2 linked regions of the Syntrophotalea carbinolica DSM 2380 genome follow. The protein of the gene in region 1 interacts with the protein of each later gene in a pairwise test. Links are inferred from orthologs where the notes say so. Each region holds a gene or a part of one and is shown on either strand. Other genes may lie near its edges.

The links.
Region 2: the proteins of kdsB (region 1) and PCAR_RS02865 interact in binary tests that used the Escherichia coli proteins (3 or more experiments, as listed by UniProt). The link is inferred for Syntrophotalea carbinolica DSM 2380 from one-to-one orthologs.

Annotation. Positions count from the first base shown.
Region 1 is NC_007498.2:2,258,475-2,261,597, forward strand. What follows is about bases 313-3,113. They hold kdsB (3-deoxy-manno-octulosonate cytidylyltransferase), read right to left. Parts: upstream 2,189-3,113; coding sequence 1,436-2,188; downstream 313-1,435. Other genes in these bases: PCAR_RS10730 (CTP synthase), read right to left, coding at 313-1,312; PCAR_RS10740 (TonB-dependent receptor plug domain-containing protein), read left to right, coding at 2,586-3,113. Also shown: more of PCAR_RS10730, read right to left, coding at 1-312; more of PCAR_RS10740, read left to right, coding at 3,114-3,123. UniProt on the Escherichia coli protein: Activates KDO (a required 8-carbon sugar) for incorporation into bacterial lipopolysaccharide in Gram-negative bacteria.
Region 2 is NC_007498.2:528,709-532,009, forward strand. What follows is about bases 156-3,134. They hold PCAR_RS02865 (TetR/AcrR family transcriptional regulator), read left to right. Parts: upstream 156-1,343; coding sequence 1,344-1,925; downstream 1,926-3,134. Other genes in these bases: PCAR_RS02855 (DUF2721 domain-containing protein), read left to right, coding at 263-694; PCAR_RS02860 (ferritin family protein), read left to right, coding at 743-1,231; PCAR_RS02870 (AAA family ATPase), read left to right, coding at 2,111-2,953; PCAR_RS02875 (hypothetical protein), read left to right, coding at 2,967-3,134. Also shown: PCAR_RS02850 (hypothetical protein), read right to left, coding at 1-126; more of PCAR_RS02875, read left to right, coding at 3,135-3,301. UniProt on the Escherichia coli protein: Involved in response to both electrophiles and reactive chlorine species (RCS). Represses the transcription of the nemRA-gloA operon by binding to the NemR box.

The sequences.
Region 1 (3,123 bases):
GACAGGGATAGGCTCCCAGACGCATGGTACCGCCCTTGCGAGTAACTTTTTTCTGATTTTCCATGATATGGATAACCGGGTTGGCCGCATCTTCCTTGAATTCGGAGGAAAAGCAATCGTCGATGCCGCATACGTTACGGGCGAACTCGACAACCGCCATCTGCATACCGAGACAGATACCGAAGAAAGGAATCCGGTTCTCGCGCGCGTAACGTATAGCGGCAATCTTGCCTTCGCTGCCGCGGTGGCCGAACCCGCCAGGCACCAGAATCCCGTCAACATCCTTGAAAGTGTCACCGACACCGTGCCGTTCCAGAGACTCGGAATCGACGTAAATCAGATTCACGCGACAGTTATTGGCAATCCCGCCATGAATCAGCGCCTCCGACAGGGACTTGTAGCTCTCCGTCAGTTCGACATACTTACCGACGATGGCGATGGTGGTTTCGGATTCGGGTTCTTTAAAGCGCCTGACGATGCGCTCCCAGTCGGTGAGATCGGGAGCCTTGGTCCAGATGTTCAGATAATCGATGATCCGCTCATCCAGCCCCTCTTCGTGGTAAGCGATGGGCACCTCGTAGATGCACTCGACATCCCGCGCGGTAACCACGGCCTCTTCACTCACATTACAGAAGAGCGCAATCTTGGCCTTCATATCCCGAGGGATCTCACGGTCACAGCGACACAACAGAATATCGGGCTGGATACCGATCTCGCGCAGCTCTTTGACGCTATGTTGAGTCGGCTTGGTTTTGAGTTCACCCGCCGTCGGAATATAAGGAACCAGCGTCAGGTGCAGGTACAGAACATTTTCACGTCCGCGCTCCACCCGAAACTGACGAATGGCCTCGAGAAACGGCAAAGATTCGATATCGCCCACGGTGCCGCCGACCTCGACGATGGCAACGTCCACATCCTTGGAGTTCGCCAGAATTTTGGCCTTGATCTCGTTGGTGATATGCGGAATCACCTGCACCGTACCGCCGAGGTAGTCTCCGCGGCGCTCCTTGCGGATTACCGAATCATACACCTGGCCGGTGGTAAAGTTGGATTTCTGGCTCAAACGGGCTGAAGTATATCGCTCGTAATGACCCAAATCGAGATCGGTCTCCGCGCCGTCATCCGTAACAAAAACCTCGCCATGCTGAAACGGGCTCATTGTGCCGGGGTCGACGTTGATATAGGGATCCATTTTCTGCATGGATACCCGCAAACCCCGCGCTTCCATCAAAGCTCCGATGGAAGCGGCTGCCAGGCCCTTGCCAAGAGAAGAAACCACGCCGCCGGTGATAAATAAAAATTTGGTTTTCATGAACTAAATTCCTCCATCCGGATGGTCACAGTCGAACCACCCTCAAGGATCAAAACGAAAATTTCGATTCTACACGGAAACCACGGAGATTTAAAGCATCAAAATCCCCGACCGGACAATCCGTCATAGCCCCCGGAGATGAGCTTCGACTCTGACCAGGTCTTCGGGAGTATCGACACCGAGACTGACCCGGTCTGTCTCCACCACCCGTATGGCATAGCCGTTCTCCAGCGCCCTGAGCTGTTCGAGTTTTTCGAGCCTTTCGAGGGGGGATTCCGGCAGTCCCGCAAAGGTCAGTAAAAAGTCTTTCCGATAGACATACAGGCCGATATGACGAAACAAGCCCATCGACGCGGGCGAAACCGCAGAATCGTCAACAGCCAGTTCCCGCGGATGCGGAATCGGTGCCCGGGAAAAGTACAGAGCGAATCCCCGCCGATCGGTCACCACTTTAACGACGTTGGGATCCCGGTATTCCTGCCAGTTCAGCAAGGGAGTTTTGAGCGTCCCCATGGGAATAGCCGGATCTTCAGACAACGGGGCGACTGCCGCTTCGATCATATGCGGATCGATAAGTGGCTCATCTCCCTGCACATTCACAATCAGCTGCGTATCGATTCTGGCTGTCACCTCGGCAAGACGATCGGTGCCGGTGGCATGATCGGCACGGGTCATTTGTACTTCACCGCCAAAACCGGATACGACATCAGCGATGCGAGAGTCGTCGGTCGCCACAACCACCCTGTCGATACAGGCCGCCTGCGCGGTACGTTCATACACTCTCTGAATCATGGTTTTGCCCAGAATCCGGGCTAGAGGTTTTCCCGGAAACCGCGATGAGGCGTAGCGGGCGGGTATAACCGCAGTAATCGACATAACAAGGTGCCATCCTTTCAGGGTAAATTTCGCTCGTAGGGTAAGAAAACACGCAAAGCTTGTCAAGAACAGCGCAAGGCCTCGCCGCGAAAAAACCGTCACCTGGTCGCAACCCCCGACCATGGGCGGGCAACGAATGCGGTTTTCCCCGGCTTTTTATGGCAACATATTGAAATGCACCGGCTCCGGCGGGCCATGACAGCACCAATTCTTCTTTAAACTCATCGGCCCGCCTACCGGCACAGGGATGGCCCATCGCCGGATAAAGTATGCACAAAAACTAATTAAACTATCGCAAGTGTTTGTTTTTTCAGGTTTTGCTGTCAATTACATGCTTTTTTATGATAAAACACACAGATTAAAAGATGTCCTGAAATCAGCATCCGAAAAGCATGCAATGAAACTATTGACCTATATAGATCTTCTTGGCCCCCGGAGAAAAGAAAAACGCGCTGCACGAAGCAGACACCGTCTGCTGATCGGCCTGCTGTTGCTGGCTATGCTGCTTTTGCCTCAAACGGGACAACAGGACAGCTTCGGCCTCGTATGCGCCTCTGAAATCGATCTGACCGCAAAAAATACCGATCCGGATGACAGCGATTCAACAGTGCTCGCACCGGTTACGGTTCACGGCCGGCGGGAACCTTTGACAACCGCATCGAAGACCATCGATCGCACAATCATCGACAGCTTCCCCAGCGGCAACAACAGCATCAACGAAATTCTTTCGTTTTTGCCCGACATCCAGTTCAGCGAAACATCCAATCTGTCCACCCAGGGTGGCGAGATCCTGCCCGCTGCCGTGTCGATCGCCGGCGGTAAAGGTTTTGAAAACAATTTTATCATCGATGGATTGAGCAACAACAGTATGCTGGATCCGGACGCCGATGACCCCTTGGCTGTGAACAACGTACCGGGGCATGCCCAGCAAATCT
Region 2 (3,301 bases), 1.7 Mb from region 1 along the record:
TTCGGCCATGCCGGTTTCGATGCCGGCAAAATTTTTCTGGTTGATCGGCGAATGGCATGCGACGACTGTTGCCAGCAGGAAGATGCACAACAGTTTACGCAGGCACAATATAAAATGATTCCGCATGTCATAGCCTCTTTGAAGTAGGGAGTTGCCGCTTGCCATAGGCAATTTGGAACCAGCATAATTGATTTTTCCGCACCGGGCAAGCCACCCGTCGGCGTGCGCCGGGGTCTTCCGTTCATATGACGATGGAGCTCTCATGTCCATGGATATCACAACACCGGCTCTTTTGTTTCCGGCCATCTCGCTGTTGCTGCTGGCCTATACCAACCGTTTTCTCGCCTTGGCTGGCGTCATTCGGGCCTTGGCCGGTCGTCTGGCCGAGAGCGACGATGTGCAGGTTCGTCGACAGATCCACAATTTGCGGGTGCGCATCAGTCTTATTAAATGGATGCAGGGTTTTGGTATTGTCAGCATATTGCTTTGCATGATTTCCATGCTGTGCCTGTTTGTCGGCCGGGAACCCTGGGCCCGCCTGAGTTTCGGTGTCAGTATGGTGCTGATGGTTGTTTCCCTGGGGATCAGTATATGGGAGACGTTGTTGTCGGGCGAAGCTCTCAAGCACGAATTGCAACGCTGCGAGATGTTGGCGGCAAAGCGTGCCGGAACCGATCCAAAACAGTCTCTTTGAGAAACCCGATGCTTGACGGAGGTCGGTAACTCGGAAAGGAGCCTAACTATGCAGGCGTTTCTGAATCGGTGTGCCGAAATCGAGGAGGTCCTCGCACAGGTATATCGGGAATTGGCGGCGGTTTATGCGGCGGACCACGCTCTGGAGGCGATCTGGCTGAACATGGCCGATGACGAAAGCGAGCACGCCCGGGAAATTCATCTGGCCAAACGTCTGCTCAGGGATGACCTTATCGTTCGCGAGCAGGTACCCGACGCTCAGATCCGAAAACTTTTGTTTCGGGCGCATAAAATTTTGGCCAAGGTGCGGCGCTCGGTTCTTCCCGTAAAGGAGGCCCTGCGGCTGTCGTTGCACCTGGAAGATGAGTTTCGCCAGGTGCATGTGCTCTGTGCCGTGCGCTTTGCGGATAGCGCCGTTCAAAAAATATTCGAACGCCTCGGCCGGGCCGATCGGGAGCATGTCGCCCGTCTGGCGGAATATTGCCGTTTGTTCGCTGCCCGGGAAAAAGCACAAGGTTCTGAGTCTGTGCCAGCTTGATATGGCTGGACGTCACTCACCTCTAAGCCCGATTCGTTCGGTCTTTCCTTTGCGTAATTTTAATTTGCAGGGTTCTTGACGCAAGCTAGACGACCGGTCTAATATCCTCCCTATGGAAAAACGTGACACCCGTGAACATATTCTCCGGATCGGTATGGACCTTATGGCCCGACAGGGTTATGGCGCCACCGGTATCGGCGCCATACTGAGCCGGGCGGAAGTGCCCAAGGGGTCATTTTATCACTATTTCCCCAGCAAGGAGGCTTTTGGCCTGGCGATCATCGACCGCTTTGCCCATCGTTACGAAGAAAAACTCCTGGCTTTTTTGCGCGATGACAAACTTGCGCCACTCGAGCGCATTCGCGCCTATCTCGATGCCATTGCCCAGCGGCTCGATAACGGGGGGTGCGATCGGGGGTGTCTGGCGGGAAATCTGGGGCAGGAACTCGCCGCCTGCAATCAAACCTTTCGTCGCCGTCTGCAACATCTTTTCGACAGCTGGCAGGAGCATCTCGCCAACTGCCTTGCCGCCGCTCAGGCGCATGGCCATATGTCCGCGGATATCAGCAGCAGTCAATTGGCCGGGGTGGTCCTCAACGGCCTTGAGGGTGCCATCCTGCGGGCCAAGGTGCAGTGTTCAGCCGAGCCGGTGCGAGAATTTATAGACGTGCTCTTTTCGCGGCTGTTGCGGTAGTGCCGATGTGGTTTTATAGGGATTCGGGTCCCTGTGTCATGCCGTTTGTACTTACGGATCGTTCAGGTTTGACGGGATGGCTTTTCCACTTCGATGGCGCGCCCGATTTATGTTTCGATTAATCCGTTCCATTCCCCTTAGCTGTTCCGATCGGCTTCGCGGGATTGTCTCAAGGAGCTAGACCCATGACTGAGTCACAGCCTTTACATCGTTTTACCAGCGCTTCACGCTACATCCTCGACGAGGAACTGGCCAAAATCGTCAATGTATCCATGGCCCTGGAGCTTCCCCTGCTTCTTAAGGGCGAGCCCGGCACCGGCAAAACCCGGCTGGCCCATGCCATAGCCGAGAGCCTGGGCATGCCGTTGATCATCCTCAACGTCAAATCGAGCATGAAGCTGGTCGAAGCGCTGTACCAGTACGATACTCTGACCCGTCTCAACGACAGCCGGTTCGCCGATTCCAGTCGCGATGTCAGTTGCATCGAGGATTATATCCGCATGGGCAAAATCGGCCAGGCGTTTACCGCCGATCAACGGGTCGTGCTGCTCATCGATGAAATCGACAAGGCCGATACGGATTTTCAGGACGACATGCTCGATGTGCTTGACCAGATGCAATTCGACATCATGGAGATCGACAAAACGGTGACCGCGCGTCACCGCCCGGTGGTCATTATCACTTCCAATGCCAAAAAAGACTTGTCCGATCCTTTCCTGGGACGGTGCAATTTCCATCATATCGCTTTTCCGGAAGCGGACATGATGACGCGCATCGTGGCTGTGCATTTCCCCGATCTCGACCAACAATTGATCGAGGCGTGCCTGAGTGCTTTCTATCGGTTGCGGGAGCTCGAGGGTGTGGAGAAAAAGCCGGCAACCCGTGAATTGCTCAACTGGTTGCGTGCTCTGGTTGTCGATCCGGATGTCGAAGCGGCCAATCTGACCACCGGGCAACTGCCGTACCTGGGCATTCTGTTTAAAAAGAGCGCCGATCTCGAGATGGCGCAGGCCCAGGCTCCGGCCTGAAAAGGGGGCAATAGTGTTTCGGCCGTTTTTTTATGCCCTGCGCGATCGGGGGATCATGGTTTCGCCCACCGCTTTTCTGCGTTTGCAGCGTGCTCTGGCCATGGGGTTGGTTCAATCGCTGGATGACCTCTATACCGTGGCGCGTACCGTGTTGGTGAAAAGCGAGCGTGATTTCGATGCTTACGATCAGCTGTTTGCGGAGCATTTTGCCGAAGCGGTTCATTCCGCTGAGGATAGCGTCGATCTCGATCAAGAGTTGCGCGATCAGATAGAAAAGTGGCTCAAGAAACCGAAAAAGCCGGATGCCTCGGTGGAGCCGGGAGCGGAGCAATCGGAACGCCTCAGCCC